One region of the Allohahella marinimesophila genome, then DNA from elsewhere that is predicted to be linked to it. Evidence: predicted binding sites of a transcription regulator. Region 1 holds the regulator's gene; each other region holds the start of a gene.
What was found. The regulator sigma-54, encoded in region 1, starts transcription at its own class of promoters, with help from an activator protein. The targets are predictions, from matches to a motif close to TGGCACNNNNNTTGCTNT.
Positions count from the first base shown of each region.

Region 2: the regulator sigma-54 is predicted to act here: its motif matches at 2,607-2,624, upstream of ABD735_RS06895 (DUF642 domain-containing protein).
Region 3: the regulator sigma-54 is predicted to act here: its motif matches at 4,144-4,161, upstream of glnL (nitrogen regulation protein NR(II)).
Region 4: the regulator sigma-54 is predicted to act here: its motif matches at 4,454-4,471, upstream of ABD735_RS15410 (circularly permuted type 2 ATP-grasp protein).

Region 1 is NZ_BAABBO010000016.1:53,392-61,373, forward strand. It holds gene ABD735_RS16345 (DUF6279 family lipoprotein) at 1-253, opposite strand, end outside; gene ABD735_RS16350 (DUF3301 domain-containing protein) at 339-659, shown strand; gene mgtE (magnesium transporter) at 668-2,053, opposite strand; gene ABD735_RS16360 (HPr family phosphocarrier protein) at 2,115-2,384, opposite strand; gene rapZ (RNase adapter RapZ) at 2,472-3,332, opposite strand; gene ptsN (PTS IIA-like nitrogen regulatory protein PtsN) at 3,342-3,815, opposite strand; gene hpf (ribosome hibernation-promoting factor, HPF/YfiA family) at 3,848-4,156, opposite strand; gene ABD735_RS16380 (RNA polymerase factor sigma-54) at 4,196-5,728, opposite strand; gene lptB (LPS export ABC transporter ATP-binding protein) at 5,823-6,548, opposite strand; gene lptA (lipopolysaccharide transport periplasmic protein LptA) at 6,563-7,144, opposite strand; gene lptC (LPS export ABC transporter periplasmic protein LptC) at 7,137-7,742, opposite strand; gene ABD735_RS16400 (KdsC family phosphatase) at 7,773-7,982, opposite strand, start outside.
Region 2 is NZ_BAABBO010000007.1:267,863-275,844, reverse strand. It holds gene ABD735_RS06910 (glutaminase) at 1-623, shown strand, start outside; gene ABD735_RS06905 (transglutaminase-like domain-containing protein) at 729-1,574, shown strand; gene ABD735_RS06900 (flavodoxin family protein) at 1,588-2,325, opposite strand; gene ABD735_RS06895 (DUF642 domain-containing protein) at 2,669-3,274, shown strand; gene ABD735_RS06890 (response regulator) at 3,342-3,734, opposite strand; gene ABD735_RS06885 (PAS domain S-box protein) at 3,731-6,895, opposite strand; gene ABD735_RS06880 (CHASE domain-containing protein) at 6,892-7,982, opposite strand, start outside.
Region 3 is NZ_BAABBO010000011.1:130,647-138,628, reverse strand. It holds gene typA (translational GTPase TypA) at 1-1,233, opposite strand, end outside; gene glnA (glutamate--ammonia ligase) at 1,802-3,208, shown strand; gene ABD735_RS12830 (DUF4124 domain-containing protein) at 3,339-3,950, shown strand; gene glnL (nitrogen regulation protein NR(II)) at 4,182-5,339, shown strand; gene ntrC (nitrogen regulation protein NR(I)) at 5,336-6,784, shown strand; gene ABD735_RS12815 (DUF1631 family protein) at 6,812-7,982, opposite strand, start outside.
Region 4 is NZ_BAABBO010000014.1:79,633-87,614, forward strand. It holds gene panP (pyridoxal-dependent aspartate 1-decarboxylase PanP) at 209-1,852, shown strand; gene ABD735_RS15405 (alpha-E domain-containing protein) at 1,925-2,926, opposite strand; gene ABD735_RS15410 (circularly permuted type 2 ATP-grasp protein) at 2,926-4,380, opposite strand; gene ABD735_RS15415 (transglutaminase family protein) at 4,500-5,423, opposite strand; gene ABD735_RS15420 (circularly permuted type 2 ATP-grasp protein) at 5,432-7,982, opposite strand, start outside.

The DNA.
Region 1 (7,982 bases):
CGATGTTTTCCAGCCTCGGGATCAGATCCGGGAAGCCATCTTGCCGGAGCCATTCCCGTAGCTCGACTATCACAGGCTCGACTTCTTCTTTCTGACTGTCGGTAAGGTCGAGCATGTCGTCGAGCCGCCACATCACCAGCGTGTCCATGCGCTCGAACCAGAACGCGAAGCTGAAGCAACCCGACAGTGAAAGACAGAGCAGGAGAACAGAAACGAGCTTTACGCCTGAGTGTCGAACTGAAAGCTGTGGCATAGTTCGCTATTGTCCTGTCTTGTTGAAAGGTGGGGCAGAGATCCCTGCCTGAACAATTGATACGAGGAGCTGACGAAGGTCGCCCATGACGCTGGCATTAATCGACATTTTCTGGATTACCCTCACGCTCTCTGCCGTTGGCATCTGGTGGCAGGGACTGCGAATCCGTGAGCGCGCCCTGGCCCTGGTCAGGCAGCGCTGTGAGCAGCTGGATCTTCAACTTCTGGATCAGAGCATTGCCTTTCGCAGCATCAAGCTCAGGCGGCACGGCAGCCTCGGTTTCGGTCTGCAGCGTGTGTATGGTTTCGAATTCTCCTCCACGGGTCTGGAGCGATACCGGGGTGAAATTACCATGGTCGGACTGAGACAGGCGGATATCAGGATGGATGCCCACCGCGTCAGCTGAAGAGTCGTTCAGAAACCGTAGACGATGGTCGCCAAACCCAGGAAGGACAGGAAGCCCACCACGTCGGTGATGGTCGTGAGAATGACACCACCAGCCAGGGCAGGGTCAATCTTCATTGACTGCAGCACCATTGGCAGGATCGTGCCTGCCAGTCCTGCCACTGCCATGTTGATAATGAGTGCTGCGCCGATCACTGCACCTAGCTGTAGATCCTCGAACCAGACGATGGCCGCAGTGGCGACTACCAGGGCCCAGATACAGCCGTTGAACAGCCCCACCAGAAACTCCCTGTTCGTTAGCCAGCTGATATTACCTCGACTCACCTTGCCCGTGGCCATGCCGCGGATGACCAGGGTCAGGGCTTGTGAACCAGCGATGCCGCCCATGCTCGCAACGATCGGCATCAGCACGGCGAGGGCAACGACCTTATCGATCGTGCCTTCAAACATGCCGATCACTGCTGAGGCTAGAAAGGCAGTAATCAGGTTGATACCTAGCCAGACCGCACGACTCTTGGCCGTTTTGAAAAACGGCGCCAGCATATCCTCATCTTCGTCGAGACCCGCCCGGCTGAGGATTTCGTGGTTGGCCCGTTCGCGGATGACGTCGACCACGTCATCAATAGTAATTCGACCGAGCAAGCGTCCGCTGTCGGCTACGACCGGAGCGGAAATCAGATCCTGACGCTCAAACAGATTCGCGACATCATTTTCCGACATCGTTGGCGGTATCTGGTCCACATCCGTCTGCATGATTTCTCTCACTGTGGCGTTCAGGTTTGAGACCAGCAGCGTGGATATCGGCAGGACGCCAACGAATTGATCCCGCCTGTTCACGACGAGAAGATTATCCGTAGAGGCAGGGATGGCCTTGTGCTTGCGGAGATAGCGCAGAACTACTTCGACACTGATATCCGGCCGCACCGTGATCATGTCAGTGGTCATCAGACCGCCAGCAGAGTCCTCGGGGAAGGCGAGTACTTCCTCGATACGGACCCGGTCCTGGGTGTCCATCGATTCCAGGACTTCTGCAATCAGGGCTTCTGGCAGCTGCTGCAGCAGATCGGCGAAGTCGTCGGTTTCAAAATCTTCGGCGATTGAGAGGACAGCCTCGGCATCCATGTCCCGAAGGAACTCGGAGCGGATATCGTCACTCAGGTAGGAGAGGACTTCACCTTCGAGATCGTCGTCCAGCAGTTCCCAGAGAATCAGACGCTGCTTGGGCGGAGACGATTCGAGGAGGTGGGCAATGTCGCCCGGGGCAAGACCATTGTTGAGCGTGTAGGTCGCCTGATGCAGGGAGCCACTGTCCAGCCCTTCAACGATCGAGCGGAATCTCGCCTTGGTCACACTGCGCGACGAATGATCTTCGTACTGTTCGCTTGCGTTCTGCACGTTCGCCTTGCACCGGTTGAATCATGAAGCTGACTGGCCAGAACCTAAACCGATCGCAAAGCTATTCGCCCTCTCCAAAGTAATCTTCGATGAGGGCTACTATTTCAGCCATGGCCTCAGTTTCATCTTCGCCTTCTATACAGAGCTCGAGCGTCGTACCTTTGCTGGCGGCGAGCATCATGACAGCCATTATGCTTTTGCCATCAACCCACTGTTCGCCTTTTCCGACTCGCACCGAGCTGGTATGGCGATTCGCAGTGGCGACGAATTTTGCTGCCGCACGTGCATGTAAGCCAAGTTTATTGATTATGGTAACAGTTCTGGTCAGCATCTGTGCTCACAAGAGTAGTTAAGCTGCTAGCTTATGCAATTGGGGATTTACGCAAATTGTACAAAGGAGGACTGTACCCGGCCTTGGTTACCCAGCCAGTTCCTTGTGCCGTATCTGCACGTTGTCGTAGAAATCTCTGAACTCACGGCCAAGTTGCTCGCACAGGTAGACAGATCGGTGCTGCCCACCGGTACAGCCGATGCTGATGGTCAGATAGGTTCGATTGCTTTTCTTGAATTCCGGCAACCAGCGCTGCAGAAAACGGGATATGTCCTCCTTCATCTGCTGCACTTCAGGTGCATTGTCCAGAAATTCGATGACCGGATCCTCAGTGCCCCGAAACCGCCGCAGTGCCGGATCCCAATACGGGTTCGGCAAGCAGCGAACATCGAAGACGTAGTCACTGTCTGATGGCACGCCATGCTTGTAGCCAAAGCTCTGGAACAGCAGGGCAAGCTCCTGCGTGCTATGGCCGCTGACTCGGAGTTTGACCTGATCCCTGAGCTGGTAGATAGACAGGTTGCTGGTATTGATATACAGGCTAGCCATGGTACTGATCGGATCGAGCAGCTGGGTTTCGTGGCTGATAGCCTCCTTGAGCGAAATCGTTCTGGTGCTGAGCGGATGCTTCCGGCGGGTGGCGTTAAAGCGCTGCAGGAGCGTTTCGTCATCAGCATCCAGAAAGATGACTTCGCATTCGACCTGTTTTGACTTCAGGTCAGCAAACATCTCGGGAAAACTGGCAAAATCCTTATTCAGGTTCCGGGCATCGATACTGACGGCGATATTCTGCGCCGGCTTGTTTTCTTCGCTCAGTGCCTCCTCCACGAGAGGCTTGAGAAGCCCCACCGGCAAATTATCGATGCAGTAAAAACTCAGGTCTTCCAGTACGTGCAAGGCTGTACTCTTGCCCGAGCCGGAGCGCCCGCTAACGATAATCAGTTTCAAGGAGTCACCTCAGTCTTGCGAATCGGCTTGCGTGCCCTCTCGAGTAATGAGCTCGAAAAGCTGTGTACTGTTATCGGCGGCTCGGACTTCTTCACAGAAAGCCTCGTCGTTGAACTTCTGCGCAAGTTGACCGAGAAGATCCAGATGCTCTGAAGTGGCTTCCTGAGGGACCACCAGCACGAACAGCAGGTCGACGGGTTCATTATCTATCGCATCGAATTCTACCGGTGTGCCGAGCGTGATGAATGCGCCGATGACGCGGTCACAGTTCTCGAGCCGACAGTGTGGAATCGCAATACCCTTGCCAATGCCTGTACTGCCCAGGCGTTCCCTATTGTTGAGATTGGCCAACAGGGCAGTTTCGTTCAGAAACGAGTAATGCCCTGCAACCAGGTGAGCAATGTATTCGAGGACTTTTTTCTTGCTGGAGGCACTCACCCGATGCTGGGTGAGTGCCGGAGCCAGGATTTCCGAAAGTTTCATAATATACGTGGGTCTTTGTGGCTGGCCGACCGCTATCTGGCGTTAACGCCGTGATTCCGCTCCACCTGTTTTTCCTTCTGCTTGAGGACCTGTCTGTCGAGCTTGTCTGCCAACTGGTCGATAGCAGAATACATATCAAGGTCCTCAGCGTTCGCATGGACGTCGCTACCGCTCATGTGCAGCGTAGCCTCCGCCATCTGGCGCTGTTTTTCAACTGCGAGTGTCACCTGTACATTACTAATCGAGTCGACGTGGCGCTGAAGCTTATCGAATTTGGCTTCAACATGGCTTTTGAGCGCATCGGTCAAATCGATATTTTGTCCGGTAATGTTCAACTGCATACACTGTGCCTCTATAGGTAGGTCAGAATTCGCAAACGCTCAGATGAGCCGTTTGCGTTCATTTGAGGGAGGAATAGACATGGCCTCCCGGTACTTCGCAATTGTTCTGCGTGCAACATTGATGCCCTGATCTGCAAGAATAGACGCAATCTTGCTATCGCTCAGCGGCTTCTTCAGTGATTCGGCAGCCACCAACTTCTTGATGATGGCTCTGATGGCCGTCGACGAACACTCGCCACCACTTTCGGTGCCGACGTGACTCGAGAAAAAGTACTTTAATTCAAAAACACCCCGAGGCGTGTGCATGTATTTCTGCGTGGTGACGCGGGAAATGGTCGACTCATGCATCTCGACCGCTTCAGCGATATCGTGCAGCACCAGTGGCTTCATCGCTTCCTCACCATAGTCGAGAAAGCCCTGCTGATGCTCTACGATCCGGGTCGCGACCTTCAGCAGCGTCTCGTTCCGGCTCTGCAGGCTCTTCAGAAACCACTTGGCTTCCTGAAGTTGATCCTTGAGGTAGGTATTGTCGGCGCTGGAATCAGCGCGCTTTACCATGCCGGCATAGGTCGAGTTTACCCGAATTCGCGGAGCAATTTCGGGATTGAGTTCCACAGTCCAGCGATCTTTCAGTTTCTTGACGATCACATCTGGCACCACATACTCAGTGTCGGTGGTCTGCACACCTTCGCCAGGCCGCGGGTTGAGCGACTGGATAAGGCGCATGACATCCTTGAGGTCACTCTCCTTGATACGACTGCGACGCATCAGCTGGGCATAATCACGCGAACCCAGCAGGTTGATGTAATGACTGATCACCAGCTTGGCCTGATTCAACCAGGGCGTCGATGGCGGCAACTGCAGAAGCTGGATCAGCAGGCACTCCTGCAGATCCCTCGCAGCGACACCGGGCGGATCGAACTGCTGTATGCGTTTGAGCACTGCCTGGACTTCGTCGAGCTCGATAACTTCACTGTCGTCCAGTTCGAGCTCTTCCCGATCAGCCATGCGCTGCTGCATGTCGACCAGGCCTTCGTGGATTTCGGCTAGCGTCTGGGTCAGGTAGCCGTCATCGTTGACCGCGTCGACGATCGAGTGCGCAATCAGACGATCAGTATCGCTCATGGGGCAGAGGTTGAGCTGCCAGAGCAGGTGGTCCTGCAGACTTTCGGTGCGCGAGTTACGGCTCTCGAAATCATAATCGTCGTCGCCACCCGATCCTGAACCAGAGCTGCTGCTCGTGCCGCTCTGGTAAACGTCTTCCCAAGCGGTATCGACCGGCAAGTCATCGGGAATGGTGTCCAGCGAATCCTGCCGCTCGGTTGCTTCCCTGGTTTCGCTGGCGTCGCTACGAATTTCGGAGTCGCGTTCAGCGCTTTTATCCGATTCAAGCCGTTCCGGGCCACGATCGTGATCGTCTTCCTCCAGTTCCAGCATTGGGTTGGAGTCCAGCGCTTGCTGAATCTCCTGTTGAAGGTCAAGTGTGGACAGCTGCAGGAGTTTGATGGCCTGTTGCAACTGAGGGGTCATCGTCAGATGCTGACCCATCTTGAGCTGGAGGGAGGTCTTCATCACCATTAGATCAGGTGCCTTCTGACAACTTGGCCGCTAACGACTGTCGTTATGAATTCCGGCCGTGGGCTGGATGTCTGCAGAGTACTTATTCTCATAATTTGAATCGGTCCCCCAAATAGACGTCTCTCACTGTCTGGTTCGCCAGAATACTGTCGGGCGTGCCACTGGCGATGATGTAGCCGTCACTGACGATATAGGCTCTCTCACAGATATCCAGTGTCTCCCGAACGTTATGATCGGTGATGAGTACGCCGATACTACGTTTCTGAAGATGCTGTACGATCTGCTTGATATCATTGACTGAAATCGGATCGACCCCGGCAAACGGCTCATCGAGCAGAATGAAATCCGGTTCGGTGGCCAGGGCCCTGGCAATCTCGACCCTGCGGCGCTCACCACCTGACAGGCTCATCCCGAGACTGTCACGAATATGGGTAATATGGAACTCCCTGAGTAGCTCCTCACATTTTGCGCGTTGCTGCTTTGCATCCAGATCGCCCCGCGTCTGCAGTATCGCGAGGATATTATGTTCTACGCTCAGCTTGCGAAATACTGACGCCTCCTGGGGCAGGTATCCGATGCCCCGTCTGGCGCGACCATGCATCGACAGACTGGTAATGTCCTGGTTGTCGATGCTGACAATGCCGCTATCGCTCGCTACCAGCCCGACGACCATGTAAAAGCAGGTGGTTTTTCCTGCGCCATTCGGGCCCAGTAATCCGACGATCTCGCCCGAAAAGACCTCGAGTGATACATCTTTTACCACCGGGCGCTTCTTGTAAGCCTTGGACAGGTTGTCTGCTGCGAGTCTCTTCATATGCCGCCGCTCGCCTAATTCTGACCGGCGGATTCTGGCGTCTCACCTTCGTCATCAGGCGTCTCGGGAAAATAAACCATCTCGACCCGCTGCTTCTTGTCCTTGTCATCAGAGGACCTGGCATTCACCACCTGACTGACCGTATCGTACAGAATCTCTTCCCCCTGAAAAATGCTCGAATCCTGTTCTAGCCTGGCACTACCGCGAAGCGCCACCTGATTCTGGTCACGGCGGTAATCGATTCGCTTGGCGTAGGCATTGGTTTCTGTATCTTCCTCAGCATTGTATTGCTTCAGGTGGGCAGGGGTGCCTACGGCGTCCAGTCTGCTGATACCCCGGCCGCCAGTCGTATAGACCGTGATGCGGCTGGCTTCGATGAGCGACCGGCCCTGGCTGATCACAACGTCGCCATTGTAAGTCGCCACGCCTTTGAGCTCATCAAGCTCGGCGGAGTCGGCCTGTATTCTGATGGGCTCTCGGCTCTGCAGTGTCATGTCGAAGGCTGCGGCGCTGCCGCTTACCATAATGAAAGCCAGGGTCAGGCCAAAGCGAAGCCTGACTTTTGCAGCCGAGGACGGGCGCATGAGTTCACTCATATGCCGGTCTTGCCTGATAGATCGCGCGTACATCCTGCTTCAATTCTACTGCCCTTTGCTGCATATCAAGTTCCATGCCAGTGCCTTGAATCCTATCAGAACCGGAGATCACCTCAACAGCATTATTTGTTTCCACATGCTCGTCGCCCATGGTGTACACCAGGCCGGACGTGAGTACACGGATAGGCTGGTTCTCTAGCGTGCTGCCGAGAATTTCCACGTTCTGGTCCAGTGTCAGTACTGAATAGCGGGCATCATAGGTGCCCTTGTCGGCGCTCATGTGCCAGAAATTCCGCTCGCCAGCCTCTTCGTGGATGTCGAGCCGGGGCAGTGATAAAACGCCGATATCAGTATCGACAAACTGCTCGGCTCTGACGCTTTCGAGCCTGCTTTCGAGCATGCCGGCGAGGTTATAGGTTCTATAGCTCGCCTGTAGTATGAAAGCGTCCGGCTCTGCGTCATCAGCCAGACGAACGACTTCGACGTCTTCATCATTGAAGGCCTGATACCAGAAGGCCGCGGTGAGCACGATGAGCACCACTGCCAATACCAGCCGTTTTGACCGCACCGCGTTTCCGGCCATCTCCTGTAAGGTCATTCGAAGGCCCTCCGGCATTCAATGCTGCGTTTATGGCAGCAGATAGCTTTGTTGCACCGAGTCGAGAAGGCCCATACGTTCGAGGATAAGGTCGCAGACTTCACGTACGGCGCCGTTGCCGCCATGAGCCGTCGTGACATAGTCGGCATGTTCTCGCACGAATGCATGGGCGTTGGCCACTGCTACGCCAAAGCCACAGGCCTGAATGGCGCTGAGGTCGGGCAGGTCATCTCCTACGTA
Region 2 (7,982 bases), on a different contig from region 1:
TCGAGCTCCGTAAAGGCATCCCGCCCAATCCGTTCGTCAATGCGGGCGCGCTCGTCACGACAGATATGATTCTTGCTGGTTCGACGCCAGCTGAGACCCTGGGTGAAATGCTGCGCTTCGTTCGCCAGGCTGCGTCCGATGATGACATCCTCATCGATCCGGCTGTCGCCGCATCGGAGACCATCACCGGCCACAAGAACTGGGCACTTGCCCATTTTCTCGCCAGCTTCAAGAATCTGGAACACCCCTGCGAGCGGACGCTGGGCGTCTACTTCCACCACTGCGCTATCGAAATGACCTGTGAGCAATTAGCGCATTTTGGTCGCTTTCTCGCAGGCTTCAGCCATTCGCCAAGCCTGGTGTCGAGAGACAATGTGCGCAGCATCAATGCGCTCATGATGACCTGCGGCCACTACAACGGTTCTGGCGAGTTCGCCTATCGGGTCGGCATTCCTGCCAAAAGCGGCGTTGGCGGCGGTATTCTGGCCATTCTACCTGGCAAGGCGTCCATCGCAGTCTGGTCACCCGGATTGAACAAGCAAGGCAACTCCCTGCTCGGTACGCGAGCGCTCGAAGCGCTTTCAAAGTCTCTCGAGTGGTCGGTGTTTGATTCTGGAAGGTGATGGAAGGTGTCTGGTAAAGCAGCGACGATTCAGCTTAGCATGGGTCATGCGTCTCTCGAGAACCCTCTCGACCTCTCTCCAGCCCCAAACCTATAGGCCTAACTCATGAATCAGATCAAAGTCGGTAGCCGGATTGTTTACCAGGTCCATGCCCCTACGACCTTCCTGTTCAACATCTCGGTAGCGCGAAACGAACATCAGCAAATTGTTGAAGAATTGTTCGAGGTCGAACCATTCTTCAAGATCGAAGAATGCGCTGTCAGTCCCCTTGGAAATCGACTGGTTCGGCTGTCCGTATCACCGTGCGACCTGACTGTCAGCTACAACGCAACCGTCAACCTCAACGTCGAAGAGGCGCAGGCGACAGATGTAAGCGAGACGCCTTACGAACAGTTGCCGGCCGATATTCTTCCCTATCTCAACCCAAGCCGATATTGCGAATCCGATAAGCTTCTGGAATTTGCGACGAAGCAGTTTGGTTCGCTGGTGCCGGACTACTCGCGGGTGACGGCCATCTGCAACTGGGTCTACGAAGAGCTGTCCTATACCGCTGGCAGTACTGGACCCACAACGACGGCCTGCGATGTGCTCGAACTCAAACAAGGCGTGTGCCGCGACTTCGCGCATGTCAGCATTAGCCTGTGCAGAGCGCTGGGCATCCCAGCCCGGTACGTAGCCGGATATGCCGTAAACCTGAACCCACCAGACTTTCACGGTTTTTTCGAAGCCTACCTGGACGGTCGCTGGTTCCTGTTCGACGCCACGCGGCTCGCCCCTGTGGGTGGGTTCGTCCGCATCGGCACCGGTCGCGACGCAGCTGATGTTGCATTCAGTACTATCCGTGGAGACGCCGAAAGCCCAGAGATGCAGGTGTGGGCCAAGGAGGAGCATTCGGATGATAAGTTACTTGATCCGGACAATGTCGAGACTGCGGTAAGCTCGGCGCCTTGAACCGTGCGCCGCGTCAGCGCTTGTCTGGGCCTGGATAGCCAAAGCGGTGCCCGTCTTTCCAGGCTCGAGGCTGATTACCGTGCGCAGGTATTCCGCCCGCATCACGCAGCATTCGCGCCACGTGCAGGATGTTCCAGGTCATGAATGCGGTTTTTTGCTGTGTGAAGTCATTGTCAAAGCCAGCCCGTGAGCCGTCTTCTCGCGAGTCCCCGTAGCTCAGTCCAGGGCCCGCCTCACCAATCCAGCCAGCATCTGCCTGAGGCGGTATCGTGTAACCAATATGTTGTAAGCTATACAGGATGCCCATCGAGACGTGCTTGATGCCATCTTCATTGCCAGTAACCAGGCAGCCGCCGACCTTTCCGTAGAAGATATATTGTCCATAGTCATTCAAATCACCTGAATGGGCATAAAGCCGTTCGATAACACGAGAGCATATTGATGACCGCTCACCGAGCCAGATAGGTGTACCGAGGATAAGAATATCTGCAGCCTTCACGCTTGCGTACAGGTCCGGCCATTCATCGTTATCGAAGCCATTTTCAGTCATATCGGGCTGAACACCAGGCGCCAGTAAATGGTCCACTGCTCGAATCGATGTTACCTTGACGCCCTGCGCTTCCATCAATGCCTGCGACGCCTGCATCAGCGTCTCCGTGTGAGATGTTTGCGGGGAAGGCTTTAAGGTCGTGTTGATGAAAACAGCACTGAGGTCTGAATAGCCAGCGGGAGGTGAAGATTGAGTGCCCATGGGTAAATGGTCCTGTCGGAGTGAATGAGGCGCCAGGCAAGCAGTCACATCAGCGAAACCGCAGCGCGATCTCGAATTTTGTACGGACTCCCTCAAGGCAATGGTCAAAAATCTTCAATCGGAGTCGTCGCCATGTCTCGCTGACTAGTTTTGACATCCGGTCTGGAACTCCGCATCGAGACCACAATATGGCAGCCACAAGTGTCGATCTAATATGCACTCCTACTGTAAACCGCGTTTCTATTTGCAGTAATAGACTGGGATTTATAGTTTTTTTATAATGGCCTAAATATTGCTTATAAACGATGAATAGCGTATCTCCATGTTCAGAAGGAAGTCTCAGATGTCTCTGTTCAGTCGACTCACCACTATCAGTGTATTAAGCGTCAGTGTTTTCATAGCTGCTCCGGCAAGCGCAAATCTCATCCAGAACGGAGGTTTCGAGCAGCCGGACGTCAAAGCAGGCACCTGGAAATATTTCGCCTCCAGCAATGTCGCCGGATGGGAAGGCAGCAATATCGAAATCTGGGATAGCTACAACGGTGTCGTGGCTTTCGAGGGTGCCCAGCACGCCGAACTGAATGCTCATCCATCCAGCGGCGGTGCTTTCAGCATCTTCCAGAGTTTCAGCACTACTGTAGGCAAATGGTATGACCTGAGCTTCGCGTATCGCGCACGGCAGTCAAACAAGGAAAGTTTCGCCGTCGATGTCGCAGGCCTTAGCCTGACTCTGGATGACCACACGACGAACGGCTGGAGCATCTACGACGGCGGCTTCCTCGCGATATCGGACTTTTCCACACTCAGGTTTACCTCGATCTTCCCCGAGACTGGCACCGTCGGAAACTTCATCGACGATGTGAGTGTGATCGCATCAGTGCCTACCCCTGCGAGTCTTGGGCTGGTAGTACTGGGCTTGCTGGGTTTTGGGTTGCGCCGCTTCAAGTAATTAGTCAGTACTGAGTTCTGCTTCGATGGGTCTGTGTCATACAGGCCCATTTCTATTTCTGATCGCCTCAGCAGCCGGAATGAAATCGCTTATGATGTTCGCGCAGGGTCTGCGCCAGAGTCATCGGATCGAAGGGTTTTGGAATCACACCGAATGCCCCCAGCGCTTGAAAGCGATTGAGCTCTGTTTTGTGAACCTTGGCGGTCATGAACAGCACAGGAGTCTGAGCAAGATCCATTTGCGCCTGCAAGGCCTTCAGTATGGCCGGCCCATCCATATCCGGTAGCATGACGTCGAGAAGAATAAGATCTGGCGAAAACTCTTCTACCTGCACCAGGGCGGATCTGCCGTCTTCACAACTCAAGAGCGTCAGTCCGCCTACTACCTCAATCGCCAGCCTGGCTATCGTTCTAATCGAAGGGTCGTCCTCAACGTGGAGCACCTTTTTCAGTGGCTTCATTCTGCCGCTCCTATTCCGCCTATCAATCGACGTACTGTTTCCGTCAGTTGATCACCAGCCTCCTGGTTCTTTGTGATGACAGCACTGACCCTGCCTGCAAGCGCCCTCGGGACCTCGTGGCCTGAAAGCACCACCACCGGGATGTCAGGCTGAGCCTGATGGAACACCTCCCACAGACTCTCGCCTGAGCCGTCCGGAAGCTTGAGATCCAGCAGGACCAGATCAAAGTGTTTCTCGCGCAGCCGATAATTGGCCTGCTGTAGTGTTAGCGCCTGTTCGACCTCCGCAATCCCGCGCAGTTGTGTGCGAATGACCGCACCAAGATCCGCATCGTCTTCGACGTGAAGAACACGCGGCGGTCCGTTGGGACGGAATCTTGCCGAGCCTGAGCTGTGATTGGGCAACCTGATCCAGAACCGGCTGCCATGACCCTCCATGGATTCAAAACCGATGACGCCGCCCATGTGCGAGATTAATTGCTGACTGATAGCAAGGCCAAGGCCCGTGCCGCTATAAGCTCGGGAGTCCCTCTCGTCTCCCTGCGCGAACTTCTGGAAGATTCGCGGACGAAAGGCTGCTGGGATGCCGCGGCCGCGATCGATAACTTCGATAATGACAGCATCATCAGCTGTACGCTCACATATCAGCTCTACCAGACTGCCGGCGGGCGAGGCCTTACAGGCATTGGAGAGCAGATTGTGTAGTACCTGAATCAGGCGCGCCCGGTCGGCGTACACCTGCCCCTCCAGGTCGCCGCCAAGTGCGATCTCGACCTGCATCGGCAGGGCGAAGGCTTTCATGCTTTGCACGGTTTCCTCAAGCAGAGCGCACAGATCGACTCCAGCGAGTTGAAGCTGCATCTTGCCGGCAGCTAGTTTGTCGATGTCGAGGAGATCGTTCACCAACAACACCAGTCGCTGGCTGTTTTTGGCAGCAATCTCCAGCATCTCCTGCATGCTGTCCGGTACTGGACCGGCGATGCCATGGCTCAACAACTGCAAGGCACCTGAGATACTCGTGAGCGGCGTGCGAAGCTCATGGCTGACTGTGGATACAAAATCTGCCTTCATACGCTCCACTCGCTGCAGCTCACTGATATCCTCAACCAGCGACCAGATCACGTCTCGCCCATCAATACCCTTGATCATCATACCCTGTAGCCGAACCGGGTAGCGGCTCCCATCCTTTCGGTAGTATTCTTTTTCGAACAGGTTGTAGCGGCCGAGGGTCTTGAGCTCGCGAAGGGCGACCTGCTCTTTGGCCTCGTATTCTTTCGGTGTAACATCCCAGTAGCTGAGGCGAATAAACTCCGAATGGTCGTAACCGGTCTGCTGCAGCAGCGCCTGATTGGCGTCGAGAAAGTCGCCGGTCTCGGCATCATTCAGCGCAATGCCGATCGGCGACAGCTGGAACAGCCCCCGCAAGCGCGTCTCGCTAGCCTGCAGTGCAAAATTTGCCTGCTTCTCCGTGGTCACATCCCGTATCTGCGATACGAAGTGCAGTGGCGCGCCCTCTTCATCCCGTACCAGGGCGACGGATAGTTCAGCCCAGATAACCGAGCCGTCCTTGTGCCAGTAGCGTTTGATCAGTCTATAGCTGCGAATCTCCCCCGCCAGCAGTTGATCCAGCAGATGAAGATCACTATCGAGATCCTCAGGGTGAGTGATCGTCTGGAAGTCGGTCGCAAGCAACTCTTCTCTACAGTAGCCAAGCATCTGGCATAGAGAATCGTTCACAGCAGTCCACCTGCCTTCCAATGAGACCAGCGCCATGCCTATAGCGGCAGTGTCGAAGGCGCCAGCGAATCGCTCCGCCTGCAGCCGGGCTTCGCGCTGCGCAGCCAGCTGTTCAGTCTGATCCACGGCCACCGCCAGATAGCCGGTAACCTCTCCGCGGCCATCCTGTAAAGCGTTGATCGATAGATGAATCTGCCGATGAGCGCCGTCTTTTCGAACATAGGTCCAGTTAGAGCTCTCGCAAGAACTTTCAAGCGCCTCAAAGACAAACACATCGAAGCCGTCGATGCATCTGCCCGCTCTGGCGGAAAGCTCTTCTCCGCGAGCCTCAATTTCGCTCGCCAGATGAAAACATACCGGCGTCTCAATGCCGATCAGCTCTTCGGCACTGTAGCCAAGTAGACGGCTCGCGCCTGTATTGAAGAGGGTAATCAATCCACTCTTGTCGGTTGCAATGATTGAGGTATCAGTCGAAGCATCGACTATGGCTTTCAGGTGTGCACTGGTTCTGGCGCTTTGCGCGACGGCTTCCTTGAGAGCGCCAAAATCCTGCATGACGACCACAGCCCCCACATGAGTTCCATCGGCGGCATACGTTGAGCGCCCGTGGCATTGAACATGTCTCGGTCTTTCGTTTCTTGGTTTGATGACGATTTCGCTGCCATCCACGGCATCGCCCCTGAAGGCTCTCAAGAGAGGGATTTTTTCCGTGGGTAGCAGAGTGGATTCATCTGGTTCATACAGATCGAAGTGCTCGGCCCACTCCTCGGGTGGAACCTCCAGCGGGTCGATGCCATGCCACTGGCGGGCCAGCCGATTAAACCGGTTCAATTTGCCATTTGCATCGCAGGCAACTACTGCATTCGGCATATGCTCGAGCAGCGTATCAACCATTGCAGCATCGGCCTCGGCTACGAGCTGATTCCGTCGCGTATTCATGAGGTGGACTGCAAGGTCACCGAGTTGAATCAGCTGCGATCGTTTGCTCTCTTCCAGCGTCCTGGTTTTAGCATCGATGATGCATAGTGTGCCGTAGCAGTGCCCGTGCTCTGAAACAAGCGGCACCCCAGCATAAAACTGAATGAATGGCGCACCAGTCACCAGTGGGTTTTCTGCAAACCTCTCGTCCAGGCGCGCATCCTGCACCTCAAAGATTTCCTTTTGAAGAATGGCATGGCCGCAAAAGGATATGGCTCTTTCTGTTTCCGTAGCATCGATCCCACAGCGGGCCTTGAACCACTGCCGATCCTGATCTATGAGCGAGACCAGGGCTATAGGCACGTCACAGATCGTTTTCGCCAGCTGAACGAGGGTGTCGAACTCCTTTTCAGGAGGCGAGTCGAGGATGTTCAGGCTGCGTAGCGCATCGAGACGTTCGGGCTCATTGACGGGCAGCGGTGGTGCCTGGAAGCGGGGTTCTGTCATTCGGGTTTGCCCGCCTGTTCGAGGATCTCCAAAGCTGACGCAAAATCCAGTGCATCGATAGCCATAACGAGGGTCTGTAGATCGCTCGTGCTCATTTGCGACTCCAGGTAGGCTCGGAGTCGCTCAAATTGCTGATCGGCATCGATATTTCTGTCTGCAAGCATCTGCTTCAATGTTGCCAGCTCAGGCTCAGGATTCTCCACAGGCACTGCAGTCGAAGCCGGCTCACTGTCGGCGATGCGGCCTCGCTGCCGATTTTCGAACCACAGAGAGATTGAAGCACGCATGACTTCGCACTGGCGGCGTGCCTGAATCCAGTCCTGCTCCAGGTCCGCTTGCATCTCAGAATCCGTGATTCGCTGTTCGAGGGCGAGCAGGCCTCTGGTCAAGCTATCAGCGCCAAGCTGACTGACGGATCCTCTGAGCTTGTGTAGCACTGCTGCTGACGCCTTGTAATTTTGGCCAAGCCATTCGCGCCGAGCTTCCATGATCGGAGCATCGCCCTGCTCAAGAAGTTGACGGACGGCTTCCAGGACCAGGCGCTCGGTTGCTACATTGCCCTTCGCGATTTTGACGAGCTCATCGAGGGTGTTTGAAATGCTCGCTTGCTCAAGATCCGATTCCATAGGCGCGGAAACCGGCGTAGTGGCCACCTTGCCTTCAAGCGCCTGTTCAATCAGGTCTAGCATTTCATGTTCGACAACAGGCTTCGGAATGAGGCCATTCATGCCAGCGTGAATACAGGCCGCTCGTTCGGATTCCAGTACTCCAGCCGTCATTGCCAGGATTGGAAGAGAACGTTTTAGTTCCTGACGTATGATCCTGGTGGCTGTGATGCCATCCATTCCTGGCATCTGCACGTCCATCAGTACGAGATCGAAATGCTCACTCTTCGATGATAAGCACTTGATGGCATCGTCACCATTATCCGCAATGGCAAGCTTTGCACCAGCGTGCTCCAGAAGCCCTTTCGCCACCGCCTGATTGAATGAGTTATCTTCTACAAGCAGAATGTTTATACCCAATAGGCGACCTTCCGAAGTCGTCAAGGCCTCTTGCTGCCCCTCAGGAAGATCATGTTGTTCAG
Region 3 (7,982 bases), on a different contig from region 1:
GTGCTGATCTTCGATATCAATTACGACCTGCTCGAAAGGCTCGACCATAACGCCGTCCTGTTCACGCAGGATGACCTTCGGCTTGGCGACCGCAATTTCGAAACCTTCACGTCGCATGTTCTCGATCAGTACCGACAGGTGCAGCTCACCTCGGCCTGAGACCAGAAACTGGTCCGGGGTTGGGCCAGGCTCGACACGCAGGGCAACGTTATGCAGCAGCTCCTTGTCCAGACGCTCCTTGATGTTGCGGCTGGTCACATACTTGCCTTCCTTGCCAGCGAATGGTGAGTCGTTGACCTGGAACATCATGCTCACAGTGGGTTCATCCACGGTCAGCGGCGGCAGTGCTTCAGGCTTGTCTGGCGAACACAGTGTGTCGGAAATATTGAGTTCGTCTAGTCCGGTCACACAGACGATGTCGCCGGCCATCGCACTATCTACTTCGACCCGCTCAAGGCCGTGATAGCCCATGATCTTGAGAATGCGGCCATTGCGCTTGTTGCCGTCCCGATCGACCACCACGACAGGCGTGTTGGTCTTGACCTTGCCGCGACTGATACGACCGACACCGATAATGCCGACATAGCTGTTGTAGTCCATGGCCATGACCTGCATCTGAAACGGCCCCTCAGGATCGACATCAGGTGGCGGCACCTTGTCCACGATCATCTGGAACAGCGAAGTCATGTCATCTTCCATTGCGTCGGGCTCGAGACCCGCGATGCCGTTGAGTGCCGAAGCATAGATAACCGGGAAGTCGAGCTGCTCTTCGGTCGCGCCGAGCCGGTCGAACAGGTCCATGACCTCACCGAGCACCCAGTCAGGCCGAGCACCCGGACGATCGATCTTGTTGATGACGACGATCGGGCTCAGGCCATTGGCGAAGGCCTTCTGAGTAACGAAGCGAGTCTGCGGCATCGGACCATCTTGCGCATCCACGAGCAGGAGCACCGAATCGACCATCGACAGGACGCGCTCGACTTCACCGCCGAAGTCAGCGTGGCCCGGTGTATCCACGATATTGATCTGATAGTCATGCCAGGTAATCGCGGTGTTCTTGGCAAGGATGGTAATGCCCCGCTCTTTCTCCTGGTCGTTCGAATCCATGACCCGCTCTGAGTCCTGATCCTTGCGACCAAGGGTACCGCTCTGACGCAGCAGCTTGTCCACCAGCGTGGTCTTACCGTGGTCGACGTGGGCAATGATGGCTATGTTGCGTACTTTTTCTATCACGTTGCGAGTACCGAATAGTGGCGAAATGGAAGAACTGTGCGGGCAAAAATTGCGCGGCATTATAAACCATTGCTTGAATGCTTGATAGCAGAGTCGTAGAAGAGTATAGAATCATTGCGGATATTCACACCCATTCCCTTCTGATCCTGATCAGGGACAGTGACGCCAGCTCGTTATCGCACACTTTTGGTGCAATGACACATGTCTTCGCACCAATAAGGAGCGATTCGCACCGAAATTGGGCGCTTGCAGTTTATACGGCGAGTGCTTTGGTGCAGATGGTCACTGCCGTAATGGCTTGACCTGCGGGCTTCCGAGCCTCATCCAGGTGCATCGGCTGCCTCTCGACCATAAAGGTGGCAACGAAATTGCTTACCCCTATTGCCTGAAGGTTAGCCTGACGGGGCGCAAGCTGATGAACATCATGACGGCACTCCTGCTTTCAGCAGTAGCCTGACTGCCAGGATACAGTTTCAGCAACCGGAACCTCGTGCTATGCTCGCTGCGACTTCACCGTCTAGTGGAGCGGACCATTTCTGTAACAAATTACGTAAACGGAGTGTAAGGAATGTCAGAGAAAACTCTGGGACTTATAAAAGAGCACGAAGCGAAATGGGTCGATCTTCGCTTTACGGACACCAAGGGCAAGGAACAGCACGTTACCATGCCTGTGAGCGAGATCAGCGAGGAGACCTTCCAGGACGGCAAGATGTTCGACGGCTCTTCAATAGCTGGCTGGAAAGGCATCAACGAATCAGACATGATCCTGATGCCGGATGACGACACCTGCGTACTCGATCCGTTCACCGAAGACGCCACAGTAAACGTGACCTGCTCCATCGTTGAGCCTTCTACCATGCAGGGCTACAACCGGGACCCACGCTCCATTGCCAAGCGCGCCGAGGAGTACCTGAAGTCTACCGGTATCGCTGACTCCGCACTGTTCGGTCCAGAGCCTGAGTTTTTCGTGTTCGACAGCGTCAAGTATCGTGCAGACATGCAGAGCGCTTCATATGAAATCCATTCTGAAGAAGCTGCCTGGGTGTCCAACGACGATTTCGACCGTAACAACGTCGGTCACCGTCCTGGCGTGAAGGGTGGTTATTTCCCTGTGCCACCAGTCGACTCACTGCATGACCTGCGTGGCGCCATGTGCGCGGCCATGGAAAGCATGGGCCTCAAGATTGAAGTACACCACCACGAAGTCGGTACGGCTGGCCAGTGCGAGATCGGTGTTGGCGCCAACACACTGACCCGCAAGGCTGACGAAGTACAGATTCTCAAGTATTGCGTTCTGAACGTTGCTCACGCCTACGGCAAGACTGCGACCTTCATGCCCAAGCCAATCGTTGGCGACAACGGTTCAGGCATGCACGTTCACATGTCACTGTCCAAAGACGGCAAGAACATCTTCGCTGGCGACGCCTACGCAGGCCTGTCAGAAACAGCGCTGTTCTACATCGGCGGTATCATCAAGCACGCTCGCGCACTGAACGCCTTCACCAACCCGTCAACCAACAGCTACAAGCGTCTGGTGCCAGGTTTCGAAGCACCAGTCATGCTCGCGTACTCTGCCCGTAACCGCTCGGCGTCCATCCGGATTCCATGGGTCAACAGCGCCAAGGCACGTCGTATGGAAGCGCGTTTCCCTGATCCAATGCAGAACCCTTACCTTGGTTTTGCGGCCATGATGATGGCTGGTCTCGACGGCATTCAGAACAAGATCCACCCAGGCGACCCTGCCGACAAGGATCTGTACGACCTGCCGCCAGAAGAAGCTGCCGAAATCCCAACAGTGTGCAGCTCGCTCGAGCAGGCACTGGATGCGCTGATCGCTGACAAGGAATTCCTCCTGAAGGGCGACGTGTTCTCACAGGACATGCTGGATGGCTACATCGCGCTGAAGCGCGCTGAAGTCGAGCGTCTGAACATGACGACTCACCCGGTCGAGTTCCAGATGTACTACTCGCTCTAAACGCCTGGAGCACATCAGAAGGCCCGCATTAGCGGGCCTTTTTCGTTTCTGCAACATGGCTGCAGGTTTTCAGACCTGCTTGCACTATACTGGAAGCTGCACATTCAGAGGCTCAGAGACGGGTATGAGAATGCAGAAACAGACAAGCGTCCGGAATAGCTGCTGTGGGCGGGTAGCAGGCACGAGAGCGTCGATTGGTCGTATAGGCCACCTGGTCCTGTTCATGGGCGCCCTTGTGGCGCCACTCGTGATTGGCAGCGCCCAGGCGGAAGTGTATCGATTCACCGACTCCGAAGGTAATGTCGAGTTTACCGATCAGCCCCGTAAGGGCGCCGAGCGTGTCGAGCTCAAGGAAACAGCCACGATTACACTCCCGAAGCCTGAAGAGGTCACCGCCATCATTGGCGAAAGGCAGGAGGCAGTTGAGTCCGGCGAAGAAGGTCCAGCCTACGAAACCCTGCGCATCGCCTATCCGGAAGACGAGAGCGCGTTCAACTCTGGCAGCGGCGACTTCAATGTGATCATGGACATCACGCCCGACCTTCAGAGCGAGCATTTTCTGCTTGTGAAACTCGATGGCGAGGCCCTGCCCCTGACAAAGGGACCCGCCATTCAGATGAATACTGTGGACCGAGGCACCCACACCATCAGCGTCGATGTGGTGGAAGGTGACAGCGTTATTCAGAGCGCAGAACCGGTAACCTTTACCCTGCATCGGCCCTCAGTACTGACACCACCTTGAGCGACTGCGGCCGAACGCACCAAAGCAGTGCACCCTGAGCGCCTCTACAGCAGGCGAGCGCTGTAAAGGTGAGCCTGCACTATTGTGGACTGAGCACCCCGAATCCGCACCACAGTAGCTCTGAGGCCTTTTGACGACCATATCTGGTGCAAGCGTTGAGGCAATACATGAACATGGACCGTTTATTGCTTCATGGCACTATCTTAGCTGCCAGAGAATCCGTGACACCGTATGCACCCAAAAACCGCGCTGACCGACTCCGTATTGGCCAGGCTTCTGGAAAACCTGGCTACCGCTGTACTTCTGCTCGATCATCGAGGCAAGGTCGTCTTCGTCAATTCCGCTGCGGAAATTCTGCTCGATAGTAGCGCGAGCCGTATGCTCGGCTCGCATTATACCGACTGCATTCAATCCGAGCCGGGTGGCTTGAGCGCACTTGAGAACGGATTGTCGACCGAGCAAAGTTTTGGACAAAGCACTGTTCGCTTCGTTCTACTCAGTGGCAACAGCATCATCGTCGATTACACGATATCCAGTGCACCAGCCGAAGTTGGCGGGCCCGCAGGCGAAGCCTTTCGCTTGCTCGAGATGCAGGCCAAGGACCATGTCAGGCGGATTTCGCTGGAAGAGGAGCTGCAATCAGAGCATCAGGCTGCCCGTGTACTCATCCGCAACCTGGCTCACGAAATCAAGAATCCTCTCGGTGGCATCCGTGGTGCCGCGCAGTTGCTTGGCAAGGCGCTCGATTCCAGTCAGGACACCCAGCAAACCACAAGGCTGTCGGTTCCAACATCCGGTGGTGGATGGTCTGAGTATACCAACATCATTATTTCCGAAGCCGATCGCCTGAAAAATCTTGTAGACCGCATGCTGGGACCGAACAAAGCGCTTCACCTCAGCGAGGTGAATATCCACGAAGTGCTCGAGCGCATCATCAGCCTCATCGAAGTGGAATGCGGATCGGATATCAGCATTCGCAGAGACTACGATCCAAGCATACCGGAGTTCACCGGCGACAAGGAGCAGCTGATACAGGGTTTCCTCAACATCGCCAGAAACGCGGTTCAGGCATTGACTCAGCCAGGGACAGCGCCTGGCTTCCGGCCCGCGATTCGATTCAAAACCCGAGCGGTGCGCCAGTTCACGCTCTCAGGAAAACTTCATCGGCTGGTACTCAAGGCCGAAGTGATCGACAACGGAGCCGGCGTACCACCTGAACTGCTGAAGAATATCTTTTATCCAATGGTCAGCGGCAGTGCCAGCGGCACCGGCCTCGGCCTGTCCATCACCCAGGGCATCATCGGCCAGCACTCCGGCATCGTCGAGTGTGAAAGTGAACCCGGACGCACCTCATTTATCGTCTACCTACCTCTGGAGAATGCACTATGACCGAGCCGTCGCCCGTCTGGATTATCGATGACGACCGCTCTATCCGCTGGGTCCTTGAAAAAGCGATGGAGCAGGAAGGCATCGCCTTTGAATCGTTTGAGTCGGGAGACTCCATTCTTTCGCGGCTGCAGCGGGAACAGCCACTGGCTATCATCAGCGATGTGCGAATGCCGGGTATTGATGGGCTGGAGCTGCTGCAGCGGCTGCAGGAACAACATCCAGGCATACCGGTCATCATCATGACCGCGCATTCTGACCTGGACAGCGCAGTGAGCAGTTATCAGAAAGGTGCCTTCGATTATCTGCCGAAGCCTTTCGACCTCGACGAGGCCATTGTCATCATCAAACGGGCGCTGGCGCATGCGACCGGCAACCAGAATAAAATTGGTCAACCCAGTGAGCAGCAGAAGCAGAAGAGCCCGCCAATCATTGGTGAGGCGCCGGCCATGCAGGAAGTTTTCCGGGCAATTGGACGACTGTCGCACAGCAATATCACCGTTTTGATCAACGGCGAATCGGGCACCGGCAAGGAACTCGTCGCGAAGGCCCTGCACGAACATAGCCCGCGCGCGGGTCATGCCTTCATTGCGCTCAACATGGCTGCCATTCCGAAGGACCTCATCGAGTCGGAACTGTTCGGCCATGAAAAAGGCGCTTTTACCGGCGCCGGTGGTCAGCGGATTGGTCGCTTCGAACAGGCCAGTGGTGGAACCCTCTTTCTCGACGAAATAGGTGATATGCCGGCCGATACACAGACGCGTTTGCTGAGGGTGCTGGCCGATGGCGAATTCTACCGAATAGGCGCCACTACGCCAGTCAAGGCGGATGTCAGGATCGTTGCAGCAACCCATCAGAATCTTGAAAAGCTGGTGGAATCCGGTGCCTTCAGGGAGGATCTCTTTCACCGCCTGAACGTTATCCGAATTCATTTGCCAGCGCTGCGTGAGCGGCGGGAAGATATCCCCCGACTCGCTGCTCACTTTCTCGAGCAGGCAGCCGCTGAACTGGGCACCGAGAACAAGCTGCTTGCGCCGGAAACCGAGGCTCTGCTCTGTCAGTTGCCCTGGCCGGGGAATGTGCGTCAGCTACAGAATACCTGTCGCTGGCTGACCGTCATGGCCTCTGGCCGGACCATCCATCTCGGGGATCTTCCGCCGGAGCTACAGAATGAGACGCCGAACAAGACAACGACCATCGACTGGCCGGAATCGCTTCGCCTGTGGTCCGAGAAACAGCTGCTCACGCGAAAGGAAGGCCTGCTCGATGTGGCGATGCCGATATTCGAACGGGTCATGATCGAATCGGCGCTGCGGCAGTCTGGTGGTCGCAAGAAAGATGCAGCCATTCTTCTCGGCTGGGGTCGCAATACCCTGACCAGGAAGATGAAGGAGCTGGATATGGCTTCGGTGGATGACAGCGGCGGCAGCGAGAACTGGGATGACTAAACCCTCCCAGGGCTAGCTGGCCGCGCGCTAGCGGAACTTGGGCAGTGCCTTGGGTCGCTCGATGAAGAAGCCTTGGGCATAGTCCACGTGCCTGTCTCGCAGTAGATCCAGCGTCGTCTTGTCCTCGACGAAGGGCGCTATGACTTCGCTGCCATGATAGTGTGCCATGTCCACCATCGATTTCAGCATCATCTGATCGTAGAGATCCTTGGGCAGATCCCTGATGAAGGTGCCATCGATCTTGATGAAGTCGACCGGTAATACCTTGAGTGCTTCATAGGCGCTGGCGCCCACCCCAAAGTGGCCCAGACAGAACCGGCAGCCATACTCCTTCAGCTCGGTGATGAAGTCTGCAACATCGTTGAGCCGACTGATGGCAGAGGCCTCGGTAATTTCGAAGCAGATCTTTTCAAGCGGGCACTCAAAAGCGGTGAGCTGTTCGAAGATGAACTCCAGCAGACTCTCGTCATTCAGCGAATGACCGGAGAGGTTGATGAGCACGCTGCCCATTTCTTCGATGAGCCCACCGTTCTCCGCCATCCAGGTCAACATGTTGCCCACGACCCAGCGATCGATTTCGCGAATACTGTCCGACTGCTCGGCGGCCTGCACGAATTCGGCTGCCGGTATCACGACGCCTTTGGGCGACAGCACACTGATCAGCACCTCGACAATGCCAGGCAGTTGGGTGCCGGCCTGAAGCGGAATGATTTTCTGACAGCGCAGCTGAATATTGAGCTTGCTGAGGTCGACCGGCGATCCCTTGAGACGCGGGCCGGTTTCGGTAGCCGTGGCATAACGTGGCGAGAGCTGCACCGGAAGCTGCGCCGCACTGCTCTTGGCCTTGCGGACAAGGTCTTCGCTTTCACGCAGATGATCGCTGAGGTCGAGCAGACCTGGCTGCAGGGGCAGGCAACTCACGACGAAGCGCAGGGGCAGCATATCGCCCTCCCAGGAGAGCCGGTAGCTCTGCAGCGCCGTGAGCAGCCGGTTGGCCTGCTCACCCGCATCCTGGGCTACGGCTACGATAAACTCGTCCCCCGAGTAACGTGCCAGCAGACTCTGTTCTGGTAGCAGGTTTCGGCAGATACGGACAATATCCTTGAGCGCCTTGTCACCCCCGGCTATACCGACCTGTTCATTAATCTGATAAAACTGTCGGGTGGAGATGAGAATCAGGCCAGGGTTGAACGACTTC
Region 4 (7,982 bases), on a different contig from region 1:
GAGCACGGCATTGCCGACTGCCTCACGGCCGAGACTGAACCCGGCCCTTTTTCTGGGACCGACTTCCGCTATACTAGGTACGCGTGTCGAAAGTGAGTCGGCGCGCGTACCATGGATGCACGCACTGCGTGACGGGACACTCGTCGCCACTGTGAAAACGTCAGGCGTAATATCAAGGTAGTCTATGCCAAAGCAGGATTTCATTGAAATGGCTACGGAAAAAACCGCCAGTGCCAGCATCGAGAGCATGTACCGGGTGTTTACCGTCGCCGAAGCGCCCGAATCGACACTGGGGCGAATCGACCAGCAGATCTCGCACAATCTTGCGGGGTTCCTGCAGGACCATATCGTAGCGGTCGAAAAGGATCTGGATGAGGTCGAAAAGGACTTCAGCAGTTCCGAGATTCCAGAACAGCCGATTTTCGTATCTGAGCAGACGCAGCATCTTCTGGACAAGCTCGTTGCCCATTCCGTGCATACGGCCTCGCCCAGCTTCATTGGCCACATGACGTCGGCACTCCCCTATTTCATGCTGCCACTCTCGCGCATCATGATCGCGCTGAACCAGAACCTCGTCAAAACCGAGACCTCAAAGGCGTTCACGCCGCTCGAACGACAGGTGCTCGGCATGCTTCACCGGCTGGTCTATGGCGCCAGCGATGCCTTCTACGAGCGCAATCTGCACGACCACTCGATTGCGCTCGGCAGCATGTGCTCAGGCGGCACTATTGCCAACCTGACGGCCTTGTGGGTCGCCAGAAACCAGTGTTTTCCGGCGGACGGAGATTTCAAGGGTGTTCGCAAGGCTGGACTGGCGCGTGCCCTCAAGCATTATGGCTATGATGACTGTGCCGTATTGGTCTCGAAGCGAGGCCACTATAGCCTGAGCAAATCAGCAGACCTGCTGGGACTCGGCAGCGACCAGGTCATTGCCATAGACACCGACGACAGCAATCGCATACGTCCGGATCGTCTGATCGGTCGCTGTGAAGAGATGAAGGCGGCGGGCACACGGGTCATTGCCATCGTCGGTGTGGCCGGTACAACTGAAACCGGCAACGTGGACAATCTTGCTGAAGTCGCAGCCATCGCCAAGCGTTTCGGTATTCATTTCCATGTCGATGCTGCCTGGGGAGGCCCTACCCTGTTCTCCTCAACGCACAAACATCTGCTGAAGGGTATCGAACTCGCGGACTCGGTCACGCTGGATGCCCACAAGCAGCTTTATGTCCCAATGGGTTCCGGTCTGGTCCTGTTCAGGGATCCGTTGACACCGAACGCCATCGAGCATCACGCACAATACATTATTCGCAAGGGTTCAAGGGATTTGGGCAGCAAAACGCTCGAAGGCTCCCGCCCGGGTATGGCCATGCTGATTCAATCGGCGCTCAAGATCATTGGCCGTACCGGCTATGAGATTCTTATCGATCAGGGTATTGAGAAAGCGAGGTATTTCGCTGCCGAGATCAAGAAGACCTCTGAATTCGAACTGATATCGGAGCCTGAACTCAATCTGCTGACTTATCGCTTTGCACCGGAATCCATAAGGCGGCAAATGCGAAACTGTACACCGCAGCAATGCAGGGAGATCAATGAACTGCTGAGCAAGATTACCAAGCGGATTCAGAAAACGCAGCGCAACCGTGGCAAGGCCTTTGTATCGCGCACACGTCTTAACCCGCCGCAGTACGATTATCAGGACTGCATCGTGTTTCGGGTAGTATTGGCGAACCCACTGACGACAAGGGATATTCTGCGAGGCGTGCTTGAGGAACAGTCCGGTATAGCCGCCGAACCTGAAGTGCGTGAACTGGTGGAACAGATCGAAGTCATTATCAGAAAGGCTGCCTGAGCAGCCCTACACAACGGCTAGCTCAGGCTTTTAACAGTGTCGGCCGGGCCTTTATGGACCCGGCCAGCTGACTCATCCAGCAGCCTGAGTCTGCTTGGCGTCCTGTATCTGCCCGAAGTAGGCGTAACCGAGCTCGTCATGCAGCTGGCTGAAGCCGACCTGTAGCTGATCCACGAAATGCTGGAGTTCAGTCTGCTTAAGCTTGGTGAAGTTGGCATGGTCCAGCTGTCGCTTCAGGCGATTGATCACCAGCAGAGCCCGCTCACCGTTCTCAAGAATTTCCAGCGTCGCTTCGATTTCGAGCATGCAGCGTGTAATCGATCGTGGAAACACAGTGGACTGCATAAGGAATTTCAGCACTTCCTGACGCTGAATCCGCACCTGCATTTCCAATCGGTACATCTGATAGCCAGTCAGCGATTTCAGTACACTCATCCACTGCAGACTGTCGTAAGTCCGGCGCTTTACAGCCTCTAGCAACGCTGGCGACTCTTCATCCATCTCGTGGTCGTTCGGCAGCAGATTGGCCGACCGGGTGTCGATGATGCGACTCGTCATGTCGGCCCGTTCGATCAGGCGACCCATTTCAAGGAACATATAGCCGGCATCACGATTCATTGTGCCTGCCAGGATACCTGATATGGTCTGGCACTGTTCGATGACATCCGACAGGAACTGATAACGCCCGCGCTTGCCCAGGGCCTGCGCAGAGCCGTCCTTTGCAAAGATGAACAGGCTATTGATCGCTTCCCAGACTTCACGGGGCATGACATCGCGAACAGTACGTGCGTTTTCCCGCGCATTGACGATGGATGTCACCAGCGAGACTGGCGATTTTTCGTCGGTGATGAGTATCTTCAAGGCTTGACGACCATCACGATCGCTATCATCGGCCTCCTGCGAATACAGCTCGTCGGCGCCGGTGATCGACACCAGCTGTCCCCACTTCGGCGAAATGCCCTTCGGCAAATCCAGCAACAGATTCGAATTGACATTGATGAGCCTGGCGACACCTTCTGCTCGTTCGAGATAGCGTGCCATCCAGTAAATATTGCTTGCGACTCTCGATAACATCAGATGCTCTCCTCATCAATGATCCAGGTATCCTTGCTGCCACCGCCCTGCGATGAGTTCACCACCAGGGAGCCCTTGGTCAGGGCTACACGGGTCAATCCGCCAGTCGTGACGTGAATCTGATCACTGGACAGGATGAACGGCCGCATGTCGACATGGCGTGGCTCGGGCTTGCCGTCGAACAGCGTGGGAATGGTGCTCAGGTTAAGGGTGGGCTGGGCGATGAAGTTTCTCGGATCTGCCTTGATCAGTTTGGCAAAGGCTTCGCGCTCTTTCTTCGTAGACTGTGGGCCTACGAGCAATCCATAACCACCAGACTCATTCGCTGGCTTGACTACCAGCTTCTCGAGGTTCTCCAGCACGTACTTGCATTCATCATCACGCATGCAGAGATAGGTGGGAACATTCGGCAGAATCGGCTCTTCAGACAGGTAGTATTTGATCATGTCCGGGACAAAGGCATAGACGACCTTGTCATCGGCGACGCCTGCACCGGGCGCATTGGCCAGCGCTACATTTCCCGCCAACCAGGCTCTCATGAGGCCAGGGACTCCGAGCATTGAGGTCTTGTCGAAGACCTCGGGGTCGAGGAACAGATCGTCTACCCGTCGGTAGATGACATCCACACGCTCGAGGCCATCGATGGTCTTCATGTAGACGCAGTCGTCATCGTCGACGATCAGGTCACTGCCCTGCACGAGTTCACAACCCATCTGCTGCGCAAGGTAGGAGTGTTCGAAATAGGCTGAGTTGTATATGCCAGGCGTCATGACGACCACCTGAGGATATGCAGCAGGCCGAGGCGAGAGCGCTGCGAGTGTATCGAAGAGCTGCGATGGATAGTCATCAACCGGCAGAATCGAATACTCACTGAATAGATCGGCGAATACCCGTTTCATGACCTGGCGGTTTTCCAGCATGTAGGACACACCGGAAGGCACACGAAGGTTGTCTTCGAGCACATAGATGTTACCGTCGGAATGCCGCACGAGATCCGAACCGCAGATATGCGCCCAGATGCCGTGAGCCGGATTCATGCCTATGCACTGTTTCCTGAAGTTCTTCGACTTGGCGATGACTTCCTTGGGAAAGACCTTGTCCTTGATGATGCGCTGATCGTGGTACAGATCGTCGATGAACATGTTCAAGGCCTTGGCACGCTGCTTCAGGCCCTTGTCGACCACCGTCCACTCACGACTCCCCATGATTCTCGGGAGAATATCGAAGGGCCACTGCCTGTCTATTGAGCCACCCTCGGCATCATAGACGGTGAAACTCACCCCCATCTCCTTGATGGCCAGCTCGGCAGTCTGCTTCAGCCGAATAAGGTCTTCCGGGTCCATGTTGGCAAGCTGTCTGGCGAGCGGCTCAGCGATGGTGCGTGGCTTGCCGTTCGCATCGATGAGTTCGTCGTACAAATCAGGATAAGTGTACTTCTTCCAGTCTATGCCCATAGCGTTTAGCTTCCTTAAACCGCTCAATTTTGTGAGACCGCTTGCTGCCTCTGTTGTTCTTCATTCGGAATTCAGTTCATCAACCATGCCAGATCGGCCGGAATACCTCAATTCACTAATCAGGTCAGACCGTCCCTAGATACCGTTACGCCAACCACGGGCGGCTGACTGTCGGCGCCATAACTCACACCTTGCAGTGGCGGTATGTCGCTGTAGTCTCTGCCAATGGCCGTCACGATATAGCGATCATCAACCAGGCAATCGTTGGTGGGATCGGCGTGCAACCAGCCGAACCCAGGCACCCAAAGCGCGATCCAGGCATGCGAGGCGTCGGAGCCAACCAGCTTTTCCTCACCCTCCGGAGCTTCCGTCAGCATGTAGCCGCTGACGTAGGCAGTGAGCAGGCCAAGCCCGCGCAATCCGGTCAGTCCAAAATGACTGAAATCCTGACACACGCCTTTCTTGTTCGACCAGGCCTCGGTGACAGGCGTATCGACGTGGGTACTGCCGCCTTCGTAGCTGAATGCTTCGTGTATACGATGGGTAAAGTCCATCAGCGCTTCAATGATAGAGCGGGCAGGCGTGAAACTTTCCCTGGCGAATTCAACGATATCAGCAGCATCGGCGGCATCAGGCACGCGCTGGCTGGGATAGATACAGGCGATGAAGCCGCTCGTTGGCAGCGTGGCCCGAAGTTCGGGAAGCAGCAGGGATTCCCATGGCTTCAAAAGCTCAGGCGTTTCAGCAAGTGGCACCGCGCCGATGGGCGTCTGCGACATCTTTGCCTCAGAACGCACCAGCAATCTGTCGTGTGGCTGATCTATTTCGAAGTAGGCCTGCACGTTTGCGAAGACGTCGCGTTCACGCAGGGTCAGCCGGGGCGCCGGATCGACATGCAGGGTGAAGCTTTCCAGCTTCTGCATGAAATGATTGCAGCGCACCTGGCTCAGCGGCTGCAGACAGGCCCGGTAATAAGACAGCGAGGCCGGCGCAAAGTAGGCGTAGGTGGTGTCGTGTCTGACTGAAATCTGTGGAACTGTCATTGGCTCGCCTAACGTCTTGAAGTCTGTTTGACCTGGGCAAAGAAGCGCTGATCGATTTCCTGCCCGATCAAGTTGAGATTCTGCTTCGTTCTGAAGACCACATCAACGACGTTCAGGCGCTGATGTCGGAGATCGGACCAGACCGCCTGGGGCGCCAGCCGGAGCTGGGCGAGTGCCGCAAAGAGGGCGTCACCCAGTTGATCCTGCCCACTGGCGGCATTGCTTCTTCTGGCATCGAGCGACTGTGTCAGCGGCTCCATACCGTCGATGATGGCGTAGAGCGATCGAGGATTTCTAGGGTCCAGCAGCAGGTGATAGAACACAGCGGAAGATTCAATGAGCGTCCCCATGCGTCGACGATAACTGCCGTAGGCATCATTGCCGCGCAGCAGCTCTTCAAGCTGACGATGCTCACCCTCGATCTGATATTGACCGATGAACCTTGCCACGAGGAAGGTCAGGCAATGAGCGCGCTCGAGATCGCGGCCAAGCTTGAGCCACAGTCCACCCTGATCCAGCGGCAGGCTGTCCCCCGTGGCGCCAGTGACTGCAAAAGACGTGTTGGACAGCGTGCGCTGCATATCGTCAATATCGCTGCGATCGAGACCATACCCCTCTTCGGCGGCGCTAAAGCGCTTGGCGATCGTCTTGAGCGTCTGCTCCAGGTTCTCGATACTGCGCCAGCCGTCGCCGGAGAAAAGATCCCTCACCTCATAGCCACTGCGAATGACTGATCGCAGGTTGTTCGTGATGCTACCGTTGACGGTTTCTGCATAGACCCATCGCGCGAGCTTTTCGACCGTGAGTGGCTTGCTCAGCCGGGCCTTGCTCTCGTTTTCGAAGGCTACCATCGAAAAGCTCAGATGCTGGTAGATGCAGATGGCCAGCGTATTCAACAGCCTGGCTTCAACTTGCACATCCTCTTCGTAGCGGCGGTCATAGAGCTCGCTGTAGCTGCTCATGAGCCGAAGAATGGTTTGCGACCGTTCGAGATATCGCGCCATCCAGTAGATGTTTTCAGCAGCCCGGCTGGTGAGTGGGACTGGCGGGCTGTTGCGCCCACGTTCAGCCTGCTCATGCCGATAGCTCTGTTCCGCCATCAGCGCAGCGGTAGGCTCGGTCTGCTCACTGATGACCCAGGTATCCTTGCTGAGACCGCCCTTCTGACTTGAGACGAAGGGCTGCGACGATGCGCCAGAGACTCGGGTCAAGCCACCAGGCATGACGTCGTACTCCGCGCCATTGCCCACGGTGAAGAGCCTCGTCACCAGATGGCGCGGAATCAGCTCGTCGCCATTGAAGGTCGGCACCGTCGAAAAGGCAAGCCGCTGCTGACCGACATATTGCCAGGGTTGGGCCTTGATGCGCCCGATAAGCAAAGCCTGTTCGGCTTTCGTGAGCGCGCCGCCGAATATAGGGGTATTGCCCCTGTCGATATGCTTGATGACCATATCGTCGATGCGGCTGCAGACATGCTGGCGCTCCGCAGGCTGCCCACACCACCAGGTAGCCACATTGTTGATTTTCAGGGATTCATTCAGGAAATAGCGCGCGAGTCGCGGTAGAAAAGGCAGAATACCCGGCGACTCGAGAATGGCTGAACCGATGGGATTGGCCAGGCCAATGCGACCAAGCTTCTGCGCCTGAACGAGTCCAGCAACGCCAAGCACCGAGTCTCCACGGCAATAAAGCGGGTCAGAGAAGGAATCGTCGACCCGCCGAATGATGACGTCAACCTGCTTGAGGCCATCCACTGTCTTCAGAAAGACGTTGCCATCCCGAACCGTGAGGTCGCCACCCTCGGCCAGGGTGATACCCAGGTGATTGGCCAGATACGCATGTTCGAAATACACTTCGTTGCCCACGCCCGAGGACATGAGCACGATGACAGGATCTTCAGTCTTGCGAGGGGCCAGCGCGGCCAGATGCGCTTTCACCTTGCGCAGGAATGGCAGCAGGCTGGCCGGCTGAATATCACGTACTTCCGGCCGCATGACCCGGTTACTGACCTGCCGGGCCTCCATGACGTAGCCAATACCCGAAGGCCCCTGGGTCCGATCGCTGACGACCCACCAGTTGCCATCAGGGCCACGCGCCAGGTCAGAGGCAAACAGGGTCATGGCCTGCGCCGCGCCGCCAAACAGAGCCGGATAATAACCGGAATGCAGGTAGACGAGCTCCGGCGGCAGCAGGCCATTGCGAAGACAGCGTGACTCCCCCTGCAGGTCCAGCAGGATATGGGAGAACAGGCGGGCTCGTTGCTGTATGGCGGGCTGCAGCACATCCCACTCATTCGGCGCGATGATCATTGGCAATGGATCGAGACGCCAGGTTCGACCAGCACCCGCCGGATCGGTATAGACGTTGTAATAGACGCCCTGGTCTCTCAGACGCCGCTCGGATTCCCGTCGCAGCGCTCGCCACTGCTCGGCCGAATTCTTCGTGAGCAGACTGGCCAGATTCGACCAGTGCGGACGAACGCTGCCATCGGCGGCCACCATCTCGTCGTAACCATCAGCCGTGCCAGCGTACGCCGAGGCCTGAAGGTCGAGCATCTGT